Gimesia benthica: one gene and its partner. The protein of the gene in region 1 interacts with the protein of each later gene in a pairwise test. Links are inferred from orthologs where the notes say so. Each region holds a gene or a part of one and is shown on either strand. Other genes may lie near its edges.

What was found.
Region 2: the proteins of F1728_RS32820 (region 1) and dnaX interact in binary tests that used the Escherichia coli proteins (3 or more experiments, as listed by UniProt). The link is inferred for Gimesia benthica from one-to-one orthologs.

Annotation. Positions count from the first base shown.
Region 1 is NZ_CP043930.1:563,038-574,024, forward strand. Bases 2,718-5,725 are described here. They hold F1728_RS32820 (DNA polymerase III subunit alpha), read left to right. Parts: upstream 2,718-3,091; coding sequence 3,092-5,359; downstream 5,360-5,725. Other genes in these bases: F1728_RS02365 (hypothetical protein), read left to right, coding at 2,718-2,808; F1728_RS32825 (helix-hairpin-helix domain-containing protein), read left to right, coding at 5,404-5,725. Outside these bases: F1728_RS02350 (MFS transporter), read right to left, coding at 1-392; F1728_RS31170 (MFS transporter), read right to left, coding at 317-682; tRNA (adenosine(37)-N6)-threonylcarbamoyltransferase complex ATPase subunit type 1 TsaE, read left to right, coding at 901-1,380; F1728_RS02360 (NAD-dependent epimerase/dehydratase family protein), read left to right, coding at 1,422-2,429; more of F1728_RS02365, read left to right, coding at 2,527-2,717; more of F1728_RS32825, read left to right, coding at 5,726-6,609; F1728_RS02375 (hypothetical protein), read left to right, coding at 6,744-7,346; biotin synthase BioB, read left to right, coding at 7,611-8,669; F1728_RS02385 (terpene cyclase/mutase family protein), read left to right, coding at 8,850-10,987. UniProt on the Escherichia coli protein: DNA polymerase III is a complex, multichain enzyme responsible for most of the replicative synthesis in bacteria. This DNA polymerase also exhibits 3' to 5' exonuclease activity. The alpha chain is the DNA polymerase catalytic subunit.
Region 2 is NZ_CP043930.1:282,415-293,292, reverse strand. The notes cover bases 7,102-10,000. They hold dnaX (DNA polymerase III subunit gamma/tau), read left to right. Parts: upstream 7,102-7,606; coding sequence 7,607-9,394; downstream 9,395-10,000. Other genes in these bases: recR (recombination mediator RecR), read left to right, coding at 9,834-10,000; F1728_RS01260 (YbaB/EbfC family nucleoid-associated protein), read left to right, coding at 9,397-9,750; F1728_RS01270 (amidase), read right to left, coding at 7,102-7,185. Outside these bases: F1728_RS01305 (aldehyde dehydrogenase family protein), read left to right, coding at 1-26; F1728_RS01300 (YheT family hydrolase), read right to left, coding at 78-1,133; F1728_RS01295 (SDR family oxidoreductase), read right to left, coding at 1,173-1,901; F1728_RS01290 (DUF2784 domain-containing protein), read right to left, coding at 2,032-2,466; F1728_RS01285 (sensor histidine kinase), read left to right, coding at 2,733-3,809; F1728_RS01280 (response regulator transcription factor), read left to right, coding at 3,806-4,540; F1728_RS01275 (acyl-CoA desaturase), read left to right, coding at 4,759-5,766; more of F1728_RS01270, read right to left, coding at 5,854-7,101; more of recR, read left to right, coding at 10,001-10,460; rpoN (RNA polymerase factor sigma-54), read left to right, coding at 10,520-10,878. UniProt on the Escherichia coli protein: Part of the beta sliding clamp loading complex, which hydrolyzes ATP to load the beta clamp onto primed DNA to form the DNA replication pre-initiation complex.

The DNA of each region.
Region 1 (10,987 bases):
AGTTTGTCCATCGCCATGTTTGGAACCAGCCTCAATGAACAGACCATAAACAGGAACAGTGCCAGAGGGATTTTTCCTTCCAGCATATGATAGAGCGATTGAGGTTTCTGAGTTTTATCGCGTTCGAACAGTTTTGCTGGTGGTTTTCCAACGTAGTGTAGAATCAGGATCAAACCGGCATACAAAGGAGCCAGGATCCAGACACTTTTCAAGCCCCAGGTTGTAACAATGGCACCACAGGCAATCGGTCCCAGCGCCAGTCCCATTGCGCCACCAAACATGAATAGCGACAAACTCCGTGTCCTGCGTTCGGGGATCAGAGCTCCCGCGACCACAGCGGCCTCGGGATGAAAGGAACCGATGCCCACGCCCCCAGTAACAATGCCACACACAATACCGCCACATTGGGAGCAGGTCCGACCAGAGGCATCATGATCGCCCCCAACACAGGACCAATCCATAAAATTGAGGGAATTGGATATCGATCGCGAATATAGCCGAAAACGGGTTGCGCCAGCGATGAAGCCAGTGCATGAATCGTCAAAACCAGAAACAATGCGTTTTCCGAAAGCGAGTGTACCCGTTCCAGTTCCCCCCAAAGGGGACCGACCACAATGGCTGAGGCATCAACGATGATGTGCGTGAGCGTGAGACAGATCAGACAGCGATAAGCGTAGGGCATTTTGAAACAGAATTTCGAGGCAGGGGATCAAACAGGAGGACAGCTGATATTCTACTGATGTGCCCCGTGAATTGGAAATCGGCTGCCCTGGAGCAGTCTGAGTTTTGATATGTTTTCGGCACGTGATATACAGGGATGATGCATTGTGATTTTAAGAAAAACAGGCTATACCAGCAGAAGTTCAGTGACTCAACCTTCGATTCAGGAAAGATGGATACTTGGAAACAGCGGCAGAATGGTCCTTTGACTCAACCAGTGAAGCAGATACCCGGCGTCTAGGGGCACTGTTGGCCGCTCAACTGGTTCCAGGCACGGTCATTGCCCTGAATGGGAATTTGGGTGCCGGTAAAACTCGACTCGTCCAGGCGATTTCCGCGGCACTGGGAGTCGATCCTTCTGAAGTAAACAGCCCCACCTTTGTACTGGTGCAAGAGTACGAAGGTCAACTTCCGCTCTACCACTTCGACACCTATCGTCTCAAAGATACAGACGAATTCCTGGAACTGGGAGCAGACGAATTATTGTATGCAGAGGGAGTATGCCTGATTGAATGGGCGGAAAAAGTTTCAGAAGTGCTGCCCCGTGATGTCTTGCAGATCACGATCACACACGCCTCAGAAACCGCTCGTCGCTTCGAATTCAGCGGACTGGGTCCTCGTTCAGCCAAAATCATCGCCGCTCTCAAAACCATAGGCTGAAACCATAACACCATAATGCCGCATCGGCAGGGAGGCCAGACATGATAAATCCAGCTGAGGAGAAACTGCTTGTTACAGGTGCGACCGGACTGGTAGGCAGCCAGGTGATCCAGCGGGCGCTAGAACTCGGTCAACCAGTCACCGCTCTGGTCCGCTCTGTAGAGCAGGCGTCATTCCTGCAAGAGCAGGGGGCAGAACTGATTGAAGGCGACCTGACCCGTCCCGAAACTCTTCAAGGCAAGCTCTCGGGCGTTACCCAGGTCGTACATACCGCCGCCAAAGTGGGAGACTGGGGTAAGGTCGAAGAATACCGTCAGACCAACGTTACCGGTTTAATGAACCTGATCGCAGCTCTCCAGGAACAATGTAAGCTACAGCGATTTATCCATATCAGCTCCCTGGGCGTTTATGCAGCCCGTGATCATCATGGCACTGATGAAACCGAGCCCCCTCATGCATCCGGCATTGATGGTTACACTTTGAGCAAAATCGAAGCAGAGCAACTGCTCCAGCAACAGTCGATTCCATATACCATTTTGCGTCCCGGATTCATTTATGGCCCCCGCGACCGGACCGTTCTGCCCCGAATTCTGGAGCGACTCCAGTCTGGTCAGTTTGCATATCTCGGCTCTCCTGAGAAACTGATGAATAACACCTATGTGAAACACCTGGTGGATGCTATCTTTCTCGCATTGAATCAGGAACAGGCCGTCGGTCAGATATACAATATCACCGACGTTACCCTGGTCAGCAAACGGGAGTTCATCTCAACGATCGCAGAACAGGCCGGATACAAGTCACCAGAAAAAGTAGTCCCACTGTCGGTAGCCCGGCACCTCGCGAAACTGCTTGAGCGACTCTGGCGTCTGCTGGGAAAGAAACAGGCCCCCATCCTCTCTCAGGCACGTATCAAGTTTCTGGGATTGAATCTGGACTATAGCACGCTCAAAGCGCAGCATGAGCTGGGCTATGCACCACAGACGACCTATCAAGAAGCCATGTCAGAGACTATTGACTGGTTTCGAGAACATCAGAAATTGCCAGGGTAACTCTTACTTGTGAATTCCCTGTGAAAATACCTGTTTTTATAGATCTCCAGAGAATGGGTATTTGACCCGACTCTCTCTTCAAGCTTAGAATAGCCACATGGAAAGTGAACTGACGTCTGCACCCGATCTGCCAGAGACAGAAACAAATCTCCCCCAGCGGAGTCGGCGGCGGTATATCATCAGCTATCTGATTCAACTGGCTATTTTCCTGACGATATACATCCTTTCCATCGGTCCATTGTTCTGGCAATGGTTTGCTTCGTACCACTCAATGAGCTCCCCATTCTTCGCCGCATTCTATATGCCACTCTTACTGGCCTGTGACCTCTGTCCGCCCCTCGCAGATGGCGTAAACTGGTACATCAATCTCTGGATCTAAGCCACCTGACGATTCAGGTCAGTCAAGCTTGCAGCAGCTTTCAGGATCTGGTCGCCTGAAAAGAGACGCCCTGAATTCCCAGGCTTTTAACATCAAAGCTCGTCCATATCAAAAACCCAAACCTCAGTAGCGTAAGGTAGATTGACAAACCCAATATTCCAAATACACTCATTAACTGGAGCACTGTCGTGGAATTCTCCCCAGTGTCCTGCCTTAGATATCTCTCACTGCGCAAGCCAATAACTGCCTGGACGGCAGCCATCATATGGGAGCACGGAAACTCATGAGCGACACACGTCCTTTTGCTCACCTGCATTGTCACACTCATTTCAGCATGCTGGATGGCGCCAGCCGCATTCCGGAAATGGTCAGCAAGATCAAAGAAGCAGGCATGAACTCGCTGGCAATCACCGACCACGGCAACCTGTACGGAGCGATGGACTTTTATAGCCATTGCCGGAGTCAGGAAGTCAATCCGATCCTGGGTCTGGAAGCGTATATTGCCCCCCGCAGCCGTTTCGAAAAGGGGGCTTCGCGGATGAAAGAGGCCAGTTTTCACCTGACCTTGCTGGCCCAGAATCGTCAGGGGTTCGAAAACCTGATCAAACTCTCATCCATGTCTTACCTTGAAGGCTTTTATTATAAGCCGCGAATCGACAAGGAGATCCTGGAAGCCCACAGCGACGGACTGATCCTGCTGACAGGCTGTGCCGCAGGCGAACTGTCGCACCATATTCTGGGAGAAGACTGGGAAGAGGCTGAAAAGCTATGCGCCTGGTATGAAAAAGTATTCGGCGATCGCGTGTATATGGAGATCCAGAATGCCGGTCTGGAGATTCAGCGGCAGTGTATGGAAGGCACAGTCGAACTGGCCAACAAAATGGGCCTGCCACTGGTTGCCACCAACGATGCGCATTATGTCGAACAGGAAGATGCTGTTGCCCAGGACGTACTGCTCTGCGTAAGTACGCGTGCGGTCGTAAGTGATGAAAAACGGATGAAAATGACAGGAGACCAGTTCTTCGTCCGTACTCAGGAAGAAATGTATAACGCGTTCCCCGGCTTTGAGGATGCGGTTGCCCGCACACAGGAGGTTGCCGAGCGGGTCGACATTCAGATGTCGGACAAAAAATTCTACCCGGTATTCCAGCCACCGGATGGCATGACAGACACTCAGTATCTGCGCAAACTCTGTGAAGAACGCCTGCCCCTCAAGTACGGTGATGAATTGAGCCAGGCGCACTGGGATCGTCTTAACAAGGAACTGGGCGTCATCGAGCAGATGGGTTACTCCAGTTACTTCCTGATCGTGTGGGACTTTGTCGTCTTTGCTGAAAGTGAGAAGATCCCCTGTACGGCCCGTGGTTCGGCTTGTGGAGCCATTGTAGCTTTCCTTCTGGGAATGTCGCAGGTCTGCCCCCTGAAGTACGATCTCCTGTTCGAACGATTTCTCGACCCCAGCCGTACCGAACCGCCCGATATCGATATCGACTTCTGTCGTGACCGCCGTCAGTTGGTGATCGACTACACCAAAAAGAAATACGGCGAACGCAGCGTGGCCCAGATCGGAACGTTCGGTACACTCAAGGCCAAAGCCGCCATCCGTGATGTCGGCCGTGCGCTGGGCGTCCCCCTCGCGCGCGTCAACGAAATTGCCAAGATGGTTCCCGATTCACTGGGGATCAAGATCAAAGATGCCATCAAGGAAAGTCCCGATCTGCAAGCCGCCTACGACCAGGATATGGAAGTAAAACAGCTGCTTGATCTCGCTATGCAGTTGGAAGGTCTCTGCCGCAGTGCAGGGACCCACGCTGCGGGAGTGGTGGTCGCCGACTTGCCACTTTCTGAAGTCGTCCCCCTGCAGACAATCACCGGCAAAACGGACATTATCACCCAGTGGGATGGTCCTACCGTGGAATCGGTGGGGCTGCTCAAGATGGACTTCCTCGGTCTGCGAAACCTCACTATTCTGGACAAAGCCGTTCAGAACGTTAAGAAGCATTGTGGGATTGAAATCAATCCGCACCAGCTTCCTCTGGACGATGAAGAAACGTTTGCCCTGCTGCAACGCGGAGAAACAAAGGGCATTTTCCAGTTGGAAAGTGGAGGAATGCGTGACCTGCTGACCAAGATGAAGCCGGACAAGTTCCAGGACATCATCGCTACGTCGGCCCTGTATCGCCCGGGTCCTCTGGAAGGGGGGATGGTGATGCAGTACGTCGATGTGAAACACAACCGGATTCCGATCCCTAAAGTTCATCCGATCGTGGATGAAATTCTGGAAGAAACCTATGGCGTGATGGTTTACCAGGAACAGGTGATGCGGATTCTGAACCGCGTCGGAGGGATTGAGCTTTCTGCCGCGTATCGTTGTATTAAAGCGATCAGCAAGAAGAAGCTCAAAATCATCGCAGAGTTCAAAGACCAGTACATCGCAGGTGCCAAAGAACGGGACATGGATGAAAAACTGGCAATCGAACTCTTCGACATGATCGAAAAATTTGCCGGTTACGGTTTCAATAAATCGCACTCCACAGCTTATGGGGGGTAGCCTATGCAACTGCGTACCTTAAAGCGCATTATCCCAAAGAATTCATGGCCGCCTTGCTTTCCTGTGGGATGGAGAGCCATGAGCGAATCAACGAGCATGTCGATGACTGCCGCAGAATGAAAATTGAAGTTCTGCCACCGGACATCAACCGGTCCGATGTGGAATTCAGTGTCGATGGCGAAAAGATTCGTTTCGGCATGGGCGCCATCAAGGGGGTCGGGGAGCAGGCCCTCGAAGAAGTAGTGAAAGAACGGGAAGAAAACGGTCAATACAGCAGCCTGTATAACCTGTGCGAACGTGTCGACCCCAAATCGTTAAACCGCAGCACCTTGGAAACACTAATCAAAGCTGGTGCCTTGAACAGCCTGGGCGGCAATCAGGCACAATTAATGCTGACTGTAGAAAGAGCAGTGCAGTCGGCTCTCAAGATTCACAAGGACCGCGCACGCGGGCAGAAAAGCCTGTTCGGCGATGAGCCTGCCAGTGATGAATCCGATTCTGCAGATGAGGCACTGCTACCAGAAGCCGAAGACTGGTCGAGGGCACAGAAACTCGCCGCTGAAAAGGAAGTATTTGGTTTTTACCTGACTTCACATCCCCTGGCTGAAATGGGTGATGCCTTGACCAAGTACGCGCAGAATAGAACGAATGAACTCGCAGAAATGGAAGACCGGGACGAAGTCATTCTAGCCGGCATGGTCTCCTCCATCAAAAATGCTGCCACCAAGAAACCCAGTAAGAACGGTCACACCCGGTACGTAAACTTTGACTTTGAAGATCCGCACGGCCTGGTACGCTGCATTATGTGGCCCGAACAGTTCGCTCGCTTCGGGGAAAAGGTCAAGATGGAAGCCATGGTGATCATCAAGGGTAAGATAGACAAACGGGGCAGGGAGCCCAACGTAATAGTGGACCAGTTACTGACTCTCAACGACGCCCGCAAACAGTTTACCGACCGGTTGGCGATTAACTTCAAACGAGGAGTCCACACGCGACAGGATATGGTCAATGTACATGATGTGCTGACGCAGTTTCCAGGACAAACCGAGGTTATTCTGGTCGTCGATTCCGTGGACCAGGAAAAGCCGGATACGAGCTTGAGGTACGTCTTGAACCCGCCCGGTAATCTTCGCGTGTCCTGCAGCGAGGAGTTCGAAAACCGCCTGAAAGCCACGATTGGTGAAAGTCATATCCACTTTCACACTCCTGTCGTGAAGAAAAAAGCGATTGGCGGAAGTATCGGTCGCTAAGCCCGTTGCAGCGACAAACCGTTTAAAAGTGCTGTTTTCGACTGATTTTTAAGAAATCCGGGGCTCCAGACGAACCGAAAATAAGATATAGTTGCGCTACCGATACGGTAAATTTGCACATTCAGGAAGAAAAAATGGTTAAAAAAACATCGGGAATACTTTTGCTGGCGCTGACAGGACTCTCAGCACCGTTCTGGTTTTCTGCAACCAGGGCAAACCAGCAGACAGGAGAATCCCGTCAGCCACTGCAAACCCGTCAGGCCGTTCTGCAGCAGATTCCACCTCGTGTAAAACCAGAGTGTGAGAGAGCGAATTCCCCTCAAAAGCCTGTATCTCAGGCTCAAGAATCGGACGTCATTACTGGCGAGATGATTTCACAGTTGACTCCCGAAGAGATTCTGACCCGGCTCGTTGGACGTTGGGAGCAGACCAAAAGCACCAGCCGACAGATCCTTACCATCGAAGAGAACGGCAAGGCGACGATGATCGTCGAACCTCAGGGACTCTGGACTGCTGTCCTGGGAGACCGGGTCACGATCAATATTGAGTGGAGCCTCAATCAGGGGAAACTGACACTGCGAACCATTGGCGGAAGTCCAGAGAGTAAAGTAGATTACATCAAACAACTCTGGGGAGAAGAATTTGTCCGGGAAATTCACAGCATTGAGAACAAAATGTTCACACTGCGGGATGACTCCGGCGAAGTGAATCAAAAATGGATCCGCACTTCCTACTGATCAAAACTTCCGTTTATCCCGTCAGTTACGCTTCCATGCCACTCCGAAACTTGTACTCTCATCTATTTCGCCTATCATAGAGGCACATGGCTTCTGCCTCTGATCTTGCGAATTCAGGCAGGACGCTCAAGATTCACCTTCTGTTGCATTTTCTCTATACAGAAATCCACACACCGTAATTCAGGCGGGTGAAGAAGCGTAATTAAGAGGCTGGCACTTCAGCCAGTGATACCAACGTTGTTTACTACTGAAAGATCTTTTTTAATGAGCACTCAGGTTCCCGCATCTTCTTCTCGCTGGCAGTCGCTGGCGGACCAGGTTTTATCCGGTTATCAGCTGACCCGTGAAGAGGGTCTGGAAATCTTAAATTCATCTGACGATGAGCTTCTGGAACTGCTGGCAGCCACCTATCGGGTACGGCAAAAATACTTTGGGAAACAGGTTCAACTCTATTACCTCAAAAACGCCAAGAGCGGACTTTGTCCAGAAGACTGCGGTTACTGCTCACAAGCCCGCGGATCCAAGGCAGACATTCCTAAGTACCGTATGCTGAATGAAGAGAAGCTGCTCGAGGGCGCCAAGGCCGCCGATGAAGCTAAAGCAGGTACTTACTGTATCGTCGCCAGTGGACGTGGCCCCACCGACAAAGAAGTGGAGCACGTTGCCAGTGTGGTAGAGAAAATCAAATCAGAATACGACCTTCGCATCTGCTGCTGCCTGGGACTGCTTAATGAAGAGCAGGCACAGCGTCTTTCGCAGGCCGGCGTGAACCGGATCAATCACAACCTGAACACCAGCCGCGAATACTACGACAAGATCTGCTCCACCCATACGTATCAAGATCGCCTGAATACTCTGAAAGTGGCCAGGGAAGCCGGAATGGAACTCTGCAGCGGACTGATTGTCGGCATGGGAGAAACACTGGAAGACATAGTCGATGCCACTTTTGAGCTGCGTACCCTGGAAACCAAATCGATCCCGGTCAACTTCCTGAATTCCATCGAAGGTACTTCACTGGAAGCAGTAGATGAGCTCGACCCCCGTCACTGCCTCAAGGCACTCTGCCTGTTCCGCATGGTTCATCCCTCAACGGAAATCCGAATTGCAGGCGGACGCGAAGTAAACCTGCGTTCGATGCAGGCCATGGGGCTCTATGCTGCGAATTCCATGTTCGTCAGCGACTACCTCACAACCAAAGGGCAGGCCGCAGAAGCAGATTATGAAATGATTTCTGATCTCGGATTCGAAGTCATTGTATCGGGCCACGAAATGGATGCATCCACTGAAGCCCCCGAACTGGCAGGACAAACCGAGTCCTGCTGAGCCCGCTATATTATCACCCCAGGAGGGTTTTGTGAATTTCACAAAGCCCTTATCTGGATTGAGGTTGTAAGAATAACGCTCCCAACGTATGATTCCGCCTTCGGATTGAGCGCACGGCGTACAGGCCTGCTCAATCTGCGGGAATGGAATCCATTATCTTAGAGTCAGGGAGCACCTGAAATGAATTCAGGCAGACTGCGTGCCAGCGATCTTTCCAACAGCTCGGCAGCCGAAAACGAAACCACCCCCACCTTCAAGATTTTTCCGAGTACGGAAGCAGCCCCCTTTGATCACCCCGATCAATTGTTGAAGGGCATCGCCCGCTCACGCGATTATCTGCTCTCCCTGCAGGATCCCGACGGCTACTGGTGCGGCGAACTGGAAGGAGACTCAATTCTCGAATCAGAGTACATTCTGCTCCTCGCATTCCTCGGTAAACAGCACAGCGAAGAAGCGATCCAGTGTGCCAATTACCTGCTGGATATCCAGATGCCCGAGGGGGGCTGGAACATGTACCCCGAAGGCCCCATTGAAATCAGTGCTGCAGTAAAAGCCTATTTTGCCCTGAAACTGACGGGCCATTCGCCCGACGCTGAGTACATGCAACGGGCTCGTAAAGCGATTCTGTCAGCAGGCGGGGTCGAAGCCGTCAACAGCTTCACACGGTTTTACCTGGCACTTCTGGGAGTGATCCCCTATTCGAAATGCCCCGCTGTCCCTCCCGAACTGATGCTGATTCCACGCTGGATGCCATTCAACATTTTTGAAATGTCGGCCTGGTCCCGAACCATTCTGGTTCCTCTCAGTATTCTCTGGGAATATCGCCCCTCGGTCACACTTCCGGAAGAGCAGGGGATCAACGAACTGTTTACAGGTTCCCCAGAGAACTACCCTCGAAACGTCCCGAAATCAGAGGCACTCGATTCCCTCAAGAAAAAAACCTGGTTCGACTGGCACCGCTTCTTTCAAGTCGTCGACCAGGGCTTCAAACTGGTCGAAAACCTGGGGATCAAGCCTTTTCGTAAACGGGCAGTCAATAAAGCCTATCAATGGATGCAGGAGCGATTCGATCACAGCGATGGACTCGGAGCCATTTTTCCTCCAATCATCTGGACCGTGATCGCTTTAAAATGTCTTGGAGAGGATGAAAGCAGTCCTGATATCCAGCGTGCCTTGAAAGAACTCAAAAAACTACAGATCAAAGACGGCGACCGCATCCGCCTGCAGCCCTGTAAATCCCCCGTCTGGGATACCGCCATCAGCACGATCGCACTTCGGGAAGCAGGCGTCTCCAATCGTCATCCGGCCATCCGTCAGAGCGTAAAATGGCTGCTCTCCCAGGAAGCCAGAATTCCGGGCGACTGGGTTAATTCAAGCAAATCCCAGACTCCCGGCGGCTGGTACTTTGAATTCAACAACGAGTTTTACCCCGATGTCGATGACACAACGATGGTCATCATGGCCCTGCGTCGTTGTCTGCCCAAAAACCTCAAACAGGATCAATGGCTGACCGACTTCCTGGTCAATCCTGAATGGAATCCCTACGAAGAAGACCTGGATACAGAAGCGATTGTCGCAGGCAGAAGTGAGTCGCGCGAACAGGCCTTTGCCGACCTGGAACTGTTACAACCAATGATTGGCGCCATCCGCAGGGGCGTGCACTGGGTCCTGGGAATGCAGAACAAAGATGGCGGATGGGGCGCATTTGACCGGGACAATGACCGGGAATTATTCACACAGGTTCCCTTTGCCGATCACAATGCGATGGTGGACCCGAGTACCGCCGATTTAACGGCCCGGGTCCTGGAAGCATTCGCCGATGTCCAGCTCCCCATCAACCACCCCGCTACGCAACGCGCGATTCAGTACGTCTGGAGCGAGCAGGAAGACGATCACTGCTGGTACGGACGCTGGGGAATCAACTACCTCTATGGTACCTGGCAATCGATTGTCGGTCTGGTTGAGATTGGAATCCCCGCGGACGACCCTCGAATTGTCCGCGCAGTGGGCTGGTTGAAGTCAAAACAGCAACCCAGTGGTGGCTGGGGCGAGACAGCTGACAGCTACGCTGATCCCTCTTTACGCGGACAGGGAGAGGCTACGCCTTCTCAGACCGCCTGGGCTCTAATGGGCTTGATGGCAGCGGGAGAAATTGACTCAGCTGCAGTTCGCCGAGGTATTCACTACCTGCTGGAAACCCAGAAGAATGACGGTAACTGGGACGAAGAACCATTTACCGGAACAGGCTTCCCCAAGGTCTTCTATCTCAAATACCACCTGTACCGCACCTATTTTCCGCTAATGGCATTGGCCCGATT
Region 2 (10,878 bases), 280 kb from region 1 along the record:
AGAACGAACCGCCGGCCGCTCACTGAGCCGGAAAGGTTATATAATTCGAACTCTCACTGCAGACCGTCTGGTGAAAATCAGGCGGTCTGAATCAGTGAGGAGTGAGTCTGCTCCCGGATCTGGCTGGCCAGTGCTTCGGGAGAATCTGCCATCAGCCATTGCACGATTCGCCAGTCGGACCACCGCGGATCGGGATCGCTGGAAGGACCTGCGATGAAGCCAAGGTGGCCCCCCTGCTCTGTGAGATACAGGGTGACCTTGTCGTGGTTCGCGAGTTTTTCAATCGCGGGCTGGTAAGATTTAAATGGGATCAGCGGGTCGTCCTTAGCAGAGATGATCAGCGTCGGAACCGAGATTTCCGGCAGGACATCACAGGGGCTGCAACGGTTGTAATAATCTTCGGCAGACTCAAAACCGGCCAGCGGTGCTGTGAACTGATCGTCGAATTCAAGCAGGGTGCGTGGATAGTTTGCGCCCGTGATTTTGTGTGTATGTTCCTGGTACTGATGCGACTTGCGGACCTGTTTGATGAGGTTCGTCACAAAGTGCCGCTGGTAGCGACCAAAGAGTGGCTTGCCGAATACCTGCACACTTTCCGCGAGGCGGAGTGGTGGGTTGAGGACCAGCGCCCGGTCGACAAGTTCCGAACCCGGTTTGTGACGGGCAAGGTAATTGAGTGTGATCGTGCCACCCAGCGAAAAGCCGACGACGCCGATCGGCGAACGCGGGCACATGAACTCGATCTGTTCGATGGCAACCTGCAGATCGTGAAAGCTGCCGGCATGATACGGAGATTTAGCGAGTCCCGTCCCTGCCCCACAGCCGCGGAGATCCATGCGAAACACACGAACTCCCCGCGCATTCAGCTTGTGTGCCAGGCGGATCATGTAAGAACTCTGGTGACATCCCGACAAGCCGTGCAGCAGGATCACCACGCGGTCCCCCGGTTTCCAGGGGCCCGGGCAGTCATCGTGCAGGATTAACAGGTCGCTGTCAGGCAGGCGACACGAATGCTGCTCTGCCTGATAGGGAGTTTTCACACGCGAGTGAAACTGCCCCACGATCGTCTGCAAATGAGGATTTTTATAGAGACGATGCGGCACAAACGGTGGAAATACCAGATCACTCTTCATTCAGCTTGATTCCTGCGGAACACACTTAAAATTAGCCAATCAGACAAAGGCCGCGGTAGTCGGCTTGATGGTCAGATCCTGAACGTGAGCACGAGGCGGTAACTGGCTGATCATCAAAACGGCAGCAGCAACGTCCTCGGGCTGCAGAATTTTGGCGCGATGTTCTTTGCTGACGGGCACAGGCCGTTCGTCCAGAATCGGAGTTTCAACTTCACCCGGGTATATGGTGGAAACTCGAATCCCACGGTCTTTTTCCTCCTGGGCGACGGTGGTTCCCAGCGCAGTCATCGCAAACTTGGATGCATTATAGGCGACGCCGCCGAGCAGAGCAGCCCGCAAACCGGAAATCGAACAGATATTAATGATCAGTCCGTCCTGGCGTTCCCGCATCTGGGGCAAAACCGCCTGCATGCAGTTGAAAGCTCCGGTCGCGTTAACAGTCATCAGGCGATCCCAGTCTTCCGGGGAGACAACTTCCATGGAGCGGTCTCGGCAGTTGATGCCGGCACAATGGACGAGGATGTCAATCTGGCCCAGTTTCTCGTTGGCTGCTTTGAAGAAAGCCGCAACGCTGTCACGATCGGCGACATCGATCACATGGTAGTCAACTTTTCCTTCGGCCTTGGCAGCAACTTTCTCCAGTGGTTCCTGACGACGGCCACCCACGACGACATCCGCACCGGCCTGGGCCAGTATGAGGGCACAGGCCTCTCCGATTCCAGTCCCTCCCCCGGTAACAACAACTTTCTTATTTTCTAATCCTGGCATGTTTCTGTTTCTCAATCTGGTGATATAGACAGGTGGGTCAATTCAAGGCGGGTCCTCAGTTGGAACCTGTCCCAATCTTACGAAAAATCAGATTGAAAAGAAATGATGTGCAGAGGGAAACCGGGATAATTCAGGCTTCCGCAGGCGTCTGTACAGAGGGTTTTCGACGCGGGGGCGCGAAGAGAAATGTGAGCAGAACCAGCAGCCCGAACAGCGTATAGCAGACCGTAAAGACCCAGGGAGCCGCATCGAAAAAGAGCGCATCATGGACCCAGCTGGCAATAAAATCGCCCTCGTAGGAGGTTTCCCCTGCCTGTTCGCGCAACCATTTTTCCAGTGTGGTCAGCGGACAGACAATACCCAGCAGAGATTCGGCTACGACGAACAGAATCGAACCCAGGTGGATCAGACGGAATTTGAAGTTACGGATCCAGTTCCACCCGGCCAGGGCACCGACCATGATCAGTAACTGCCCGATCAGAACGAACAGCACAAAGGCGAAATGAATAACCACGATGGCATCTGCGGCCAGCTTGCTCAGAAATTGGGTGTCGTGAAAATTCATCTCCACTTCCGGCGAGACAGGAAACTGTAGACGGGAATAACTTTTTAATACAGGTGCTCTCTCTTAGGAGACCCGGGGTTGGCTGAATATTCCTGAAAATGAGAGAGAATTCTCAAATTGTACCGACCTGGACTCTGAGTGGCGATTTGTGAAAATGAAGTTATGATGATTGACAGCACGACTTATATTCAGTTCAAGGAGACTTCGCTATAATGGCGTTGAGTTCCGAATGACCGTCGATATCATGCTCAATCGATGAGTCAGCCATGAAGATGGATATAGGTGTGTTGATGACGGGACGTCGAATTTTGGGAACACGCATCGGAAAAGAAACTGTGAAGTCATCCGCAGAACAGCAACAGAATGAGGGACGCTCTGCCTCGGCGAAGTCTTCAGTCGCAGCAGACGCGCGTTCTACTAATCGCGGGACGGAAACGCTGATGAGAAAAGTGCGGCGGGGACGATTACGGTTACCGATCACCTTAAGTGTCGTACTGATGATCCTGAATGTCGCACTCATGGTGTTCTGGATCATTCTGGCGGCGCAAATTTACTGGTGGACGGCCCTGGCGATCGGTACGGTCGTCTTCGTGTTGATTCTGGTGGGACTCTCACTGTATCTCGTGCTGACCATCAAGGAAGTTCGCCTGAATCAGCGTCAGTCTGATTTTATCGACAGTGTGACGCACGAACTGAAAACACCACTCGCTTCGCTGAGACTTTACCTGGAAACACTACAGCTTCGTCAGCTTTCTGATGAGCAGCGAGGCGAATTTTATGTCACGATGAAGACTGAGCTGGAACGACTGGATCATCTGATTTCGCAGCTCCTGGAGGTGAAACGTCTGGATGCGCTGGGGATGCAGTCCGATCCGGAAGACATTCTGCTGGAACCTTTGATTCGCCACTGTGCCAAGCTGGAATGCAATCGTCGTCAACTGGATATCGACCAGGTATGCGAGTTCGATATCGAGGCCGCCACGGTACATACACGCAGAATTCTACTGGAAATGATCTTTCGCAACGTGATCGACAATGCCATCAAGTATGGCGGTGCAGTGCCGAAGGTTCAGATTCAAGTGCGCGTGAGCAGTGGTGGCCGGGTGATTTCCCGAGTGATGGATAATGGCGAAGGAGTCGATCCGGAAATCCGCAAAGAGATCTTTAAAATCTTCTATCGAGGGGAAAGTGAGTTGGAGCGGCGCAAAACAGGAACGGGACTGGGCCTGTATATTGTACGGACACTGGTACATCTGCTGGGCGGTAAAGTCACCGTACATGATCGACTGGACCAGCCCGGGAGCGTATTTGCCATCGATTTGCCAGGGAAAGCGGAAGAATGAAGTTACTTGTTGTTGAAGACGAAAAAGCACTCGCACAGGGTTTAAAGTTCAACTTCGAACAGGAAGGTTATGCGGTACTGACTGCCGAGGACGGTCCGACTGCGATCCGTCATTTCGAAGAATGCTATGAGTCGGACGGGGAGAGTATTGACCTGGTCGTACTGGACCTGATGCTGCCGGGAATGAGCGGATATGAAATTGCCAAGGAGATCCGCCGGATCGACGAAGTCGTGCCAATCCTGGTTCTCAGTGCCCGCGAGCTGAGTGAAGACAAGGCCTACGCTTTCGATTGCGGGACCGATCAGTATATGACGAAGCCGTTCGCCCTGCCCGAACTTTTGAGCCGGGTCAAGAACCTGCTCAAGCGGAAAAGTCTGGTCCAGAAAGCACCAGTCACGACGCGGAAGATGCCCAAGGAATACCAGTTCGGTAATGTGACGGTGGACTTTGAAGCATTTGAAATCGAAGTCGATGGCGAGAGGAAAAGCCTGACCAATCTGGAGTTGCGGCTGCTCCAGTATTTCATCGAGCATGAGGGAATGGTGCTGACGCGAGCCCAGATTCTGGACGACGTCTGGGGCGAGCAATCTGCCTTTGTGACGACCCGCACGATCGATAATTTCGTGCTGAGGCTGCGAAAACTGGTCGAGAGCAATCCTGCCGAACCAGTGCACATTGTTTCCGTACGTGGGGCCGGCTATCGCTTCATGCCGGAAGAAATGTCGGAGTAGTCGAGTGGACAAGTGTGAGATTTCTTAAGGGTTTTCGGGTTCGAAGTCCTGAAATTGCAGACTTTTTTTTACTTTGACATAACTTTGACAATTATATGACCCTTACCAGACACCTCGTGTCGACCTCATTGTTAGAATTCCGTGGAAGTGAGAGATCAGTGGAAGTCTGGTTTCTGCAAATAAACCATCAAGATACCTAACGAAACGATGAGGATATCATGGCGAGTGTCATCTTAGAGCAACCTCCTGAGAATCAATCCACGGTTACAGCTCAGCCGAAGAAATCCAAAAAACGCGAAGAGCGCGAGCAGATCATTTGCAAGTTCCACAAAGAGAACCTGAAATGGAGCAATGTGGACTGGGTCATTCTGTTGTGGATGGCAGGCATTCACATCGGTGCTGTCGCGGCGTTTTTCTTCATCTCCTGGCAGGCCGTCGTGACCTGTCTGGTACTGCACTGGGCCACCGCCAGTATTGGCATCTGCCTGGGCTACCACCGTTACCTCTCACATAAATCGATGAAGCTGCGTGCTCCTGCTGAGTTCTTCGTGCTGCTCTGTGGCGTGCTGTCGGGTGAAGGTTCACCGCTGACCTGGGCCGCGACTCATCGCCTGCATCACCAGAAATCTGACAAGCACGGTGATCCCCACTCTCCGTTTGAGGGAACTTTCTGGTCTCACCTGCTCTGGTTGTTCGTGTATCGCAGCAAGGAAGTCAACCAGAAGTTCTTCGAGCACTATGTGCCCGACATGAAAGATCGCAAGATGCTGCAGTTCTTCGAAAAGACCTACGGACTCTGGGTGGTTGGTTCCGGCTTCGTCCTGTTCGGCATTGGATACGCAATGGGCGGGATGTACATGGCCTGGTCAATGCTGCTCTGGGGCCTGTGTGCCCGGATGGCATTTGTTTACAACTCAACCTGGTTTGTGAACTCCGCGACACACCTGTGGGGTTACCGCAACTATGAAACGACCGATCAGTCCAAGAACCTGTGGTGGGTCGCAATCGTCGCTTACGGCGAAGGCTGGCACAACAATCACCACGCTCATCCTTCCGTAGCACCCGCCGGTCACCGCAAATGGGAATTCGACATTACCTGGTGGTCCATCAAAGCACTGCGGGCCATTGGACAGGCATACGATGTTAACGATCGGATTCCTCAGAAGAACGCCGAGCCGGAAGTTGATCCGGAGCCCGGTAAGAACGGCATCGTAGTCGCGAAGTAAACACGTTCATTGAATAAATATTGAAAAAGCCCTGACTGGCGAAAACCGGTCAGGGCTTTTTTTATGCTTGAACGATAAAAGAGTAAGTCAGCCTTGTTTAATCTGTTCCAGATACCCCGGTCTTAAGACGTTTTCACACCACTGGGCGGCTTTGAGCAGATCGTCAAATTTATCGGGATGTCCAGTGATCTGGATTCCCAGCGGCAGGCCGGTCTCACTGACAGCAACAGGAATGGTGATTGTCGGGAAGCCGGTCAGGCTCCAGGGGGCATTCATTCCGGGATTCCCGGTCGTTGACGGGGTGGGGGCAACCCCATAGGTGGCGGGAGAGATCAGGATTTCGGAACGGGCGAAGCAGCGTCGCATGACCTGGCTGATCATATTCTGATAGTCCAGACTGGCCTGATAGCGTTCGGGGGTGACCCTTCTGCCCCATTCGAGGACTTTGCTGATCGCAGGGCCGTAGTCATCCGGGTTCTGGTCGTAATCCCCGCCCATGTGCTGAAAGATTTCATAACCCATCAATGCCATGTGTTCTTCCAGAATCGAATCAAATTCGGCTGGCAGCGGACATTCTCGAATCGGTGCACCAGCGGCGTTCAATTCATCAGAAGCCATCATGAGGGCCTGCTGCATCTCGGGCTCCGCACGTTCTGAGAAAAATCCCGACAGCCAGCCAATTCGCGGTGGTTCGGTAACGGGTTCCATTAATAAAGGCAGATACGTCGCCTGGTCGGTCATGCAGTCCAGCATGATCACCAGGTCAACCACCGTCTGTGCGATCGGTCCCACATGATCCAGATGGTCGGAGAGCAGGATGACGCCCTGTCGGTCAACCATACCGAAAGTGGGCTTCAACCCTGCAATACCGCAAAAAGCCGAGGGACGAATAATGGAGCCTCCGGTCTGAGTACCGACTGCCGCCAGGCACATCCCTGCAGCGACAGCGGCGGCAGAACCGCTTGAGGAGCCTCCTGGCGTGTGGTCCTGATTCCAGGGATTTCGTGTGGGTGGTGGATCGAAGCAGGCCAGCTGAGTCGTCTCCGTTTTTCCGGGAAAGATCGCTCCTTCCAGACGCAGGTTGGCGACGACCATCGCGTCCTGGGAGGCGGGCGTCTCGTCCCGCGATTCCAGCCCGGCCCGGGTGGGCATGCCTTTGACGTCGATGATGTCCTTGATACCCACGGGGATGCCATGCAGCGGACCCCGCCAGATGCCTCGTTGAATTTCCGCGTCCAGTTCATCGGCCTGTTGAAAGGCGGACACACGATCAAGGTAAGCCCAGGCGTGGATGACATCTTCTTCCGCATCGATTTTTCGGAAGCATTGTTCCAGAAGTTCGCGGCACGAGAGCGTGCCTGCCTTGAGGGCCTGTTGTGTGTCTGCGATGGTTTGAGGTGGTGTCTGGAACAGATTCATAATCGGTTTCTGATATATGGGTGCGGATTATCACAGGTTTTTTTGATTTTCGATGATTCCGCGTCGGAAATCAAATGGCAGTGGGTTGACGATTGGAAAATTAGCTCCATAATGCATGGTTCACGCGTTGATACGCTATCAATTCAGGGGCGGAATGCTGTCCCCGAGTATGGTGGGGTAGTCGTTGACCGGGTCAGATCTTAACCGAAGCAGCCCACAGCGGTTTATTCCAGGTGTACGAGGGGGCAGTATTTCGCCCCTGTTTTCATTTCCCGTGTCGATTCGCGATGCAGATCTCAATCAGGGCTACTCTCTCACTGGATAAACAGCCCGGAGTCTCCTATTGTAGATGTTTGAGCAGTCAGACGATTGCCGTTTGCCAAACAATGCCTCTATTTGATTTCGATTCCTGAAGTTACGCATGTCCAAACAATCGCTACAGTACACCGTGCTGGCCCGTCGTTTTCGCCCGCAAAACTTCTCGGAAGTGGTGGGACAGGAAATGGTTGCCCGGGCGCTGCAGAACGCCATCCGGGGAGACCGGGTCGCACACGCCTACCTGTTTACCGGAGCCCGCGGAGTCGGTAAAACGTCGATGGCCCGAATTTTAGCCAAGGCTTTGAACTGTCCCAACACGCAGGATGGAATCCCCTGCGGCGAGTGCGAAATCTGTCAGAACATAGCGACAGGCAGCGATGTCGACGTTCTGGAAATCGACGGTGCGTCGAACCGCGGGATTGATGATATCCGCTCGCTGCGGGCCAATGTTAATGTGCGTTCGATGCGATCCAAATACAAGATCTACATCATCGACGAAGTGCACATGCTGACCAAAGAGGCCTTCAACGCCCTGCTGAAAACGCTGGAAGAGCCGCCTCCGAACGTTAAATTCATCTTCTGTACGACCGAGCCCAATAAGTTACCCGATACGATTCTGTCCCGTTGTCAGCGGTTCGATTTCGGGTATATCGAAGAGACGAGTATCTGTGAACGACTCAGACAGATCGCGGAAGCAGAAGGGGTCACAGTTGCCGATGATGCCATCCAGCTGGTTGCCCGGCGGGCCGGCGGTTCAATGCGGGACAGCCAGTCCATTTTTGACCAGCTGCTGTCGTTTGGTGAAGATAAACTGACGGCAGAAGGTGTGCACCGTATCCTGGGGACTGCCAGTGATGAGCGTTTGATTGGACTACTGGATGCGTTGATGCAGCGAAAGCGGGATGTAGCGCTCTCACTGTTTGATGCAGCCCTGACCTCAGGCGTGCAGCTGAATGAGCTGGTTGATCAGCTCCTGAATTACCTGCGCGATCTGTCGGTCGTGGCGAGTGGCGCCAATGATGTTACGCTGCTGGCCATCTCGGAAAATAATCGGGAGAGCCTGCAACGACAGGCGGAAGTCTGGGGAATTCATACCTGCCTGGCAGCGTTTCAGGTTTTGAATGAAGCGCGGAATAAAATGTTCCGCGCCAGCCATGGTCGTGCCCTGGTCGAGCTGGCGTTGATCCGGATGTCTCTGCTGGAAGACCTCGACCAGTTGTGTGCGTTTGTGAAATCAGGCGGGGCAGTCCCAGCGATGGCCGCCGCCCCCCGTCCCGCAGTCTCTGCAGCCCCGGTTTCAGCTCCTGCTCCCCCTCCCCGGGAAACCCCTTCCCGTCCGGAACCGGCTCCTCAACCGGCTGTCGATCAAAAAAAAATTGAAAAAAAAAATGAAAATCAATCGGTTGTAGCGTCAAATTCAATTGAAAGCCCACCTCCTACCCGGGATTTGATTCCACTCCGGGCTGGGATGGAAAGTTTACTGTTGTCGCAACTTATTGAAAATACAGGGGATCTGTTGAAAGACTCCCTGAAGGGGGTGGCGTCAATAGCAATTTCTGGGCCGAAACAGCTGGATTTACAATTCTCCAAGAGCTATAATTTTGCCAAACAGTACTGCGAACGACCTGAAATGATGGTCAAACTCGAAGCAGCGTTGGAGAAACTGACAGGAGAGCGGGCCAAGATCCGTCTGATTGTTCAGGAACCAGCAGAAGCAGAAGATGCCGCAGACGAAAATAACTCACTAGCACAAAAAAAACGGGTGGAAAAACGAGATCTGGCACCTGCTGGAGATGAATTTCTGCAAGAGGCACTGACTGTGTTTAATGCCCAGAGCGTGCGAGTGGATGTCTTAAAAGTCAAAACGGAAGAGAAAAAAGAGGAATCATAGCCATGTTCAAAGGACTGGGAAATCTGGCCGGCATGATGAAGCAGTTTTCGGAAATGCAGGGACGGATGCAGGAAATGCAGGACAAACTGGCCAAGCTGAAGTTCGAAGGCGCCGCAGGTGGTGGCATGGTGACTGTAGAAGCCAACGGCCAGCAGAAAATTCTGGGTGTCACCATTGATCCGACACTGCTGGAGAGCGGTGACAAGGAAATGCTGGAAGATCTGGTCACAGCAGCAACCAATGCCGCTCTCGATAAAGCCCGCGAGGGTGCAGCGGAAGAAATGGCTCAAATCACAGGAGGGCTAAACATCCCCGGTCTCGATGAGGCATTGTCCAAGTTCAATCCCAATTCGTAGGCTGAGGTTCCCCTCCCCCTGATTTCCAGCCAGGTATCGCTGGGCTTCGTTCGTCGATTTCTCATTATAAAGAGTTCACTTTTATGGCGTTTCGTGGAAGAGAGAATCAGTCTCATCCTTATGGTTCCAGCGTGGGGCAATTGATTGACCAGTTTGCTACGCTGCCCGGAATCGGTCGCAAGTCGGCGGAACGTCTGGCGCACTATGTCCTCTCGATTCCCGAGGCCGAAGCGCGTCAACTGGCGGATGCCATCATTGCCGTAAAACAGGCGATTCATCCCTGCAAGATCTGCTTTAACCTGACCGAACAGGACGTCTGCAGCATCTGTGCTGATTCACGACGGGATAAAAAACTGGTCTGTGTTGTCGAACAGCCCCGGGATGTGGTTTCACTGGAAGCCACCAGTTCGTTTCAGGGTGTGTATCATGTGCTGCAGGGACGAATTTCTCCCCTGGAAGGAGTCGGCCCCGATGATCTGACGATCAACGCCCTGGTGCGCCGGGTCAAGCAGGATGGCGTACAGGAAATTATTATGGCTACCAACCCGACCCTGGAAGGGGACGGGACTGCTCTCTACATTTCGAATCTGCTCGAACACGAAAATGTAGAGATTACCAGGCTGGCGCGCGGAATCGCTTCCGGCAGCGTCCTGGAATTTGCGAATAAAGAGATGTTGGCGGATGCCTTGCAGGGACGACAAAGGTTCTAGGTTTTCATTTTCATTTGTTTTCTTTTAACAACCATGATGAGTTTGAATTCGGATAATATATGCATCTGAATATTTCACAACAAATGAAACTGGGCCAGCAGATGAAGCTGGCTCCCCGGATGATCCAGTCCATGGAGATTCTGCAACTCCCGTTACAGGCGTTGGAGGAACGCATTGACCAGGAACTGGCAGAGAACGTCTGTTTGGAACGGGTCAGTGATACTGAAGGGACGACGGACACCGAAACGGAACTGATGCGGAGTCAGGCTGACGACGATGCCAACAGTTACAAGCTCGACGAAAAAGAGATGGTCGCCGGCAACGAAACCAACAACGAGTCCGATTTCGAACGACTGCTCGAGATGGCAGAACAGTGGCCGGAAGATAATGTGACTTCGGCGACCAAGCCTTCGTCGAA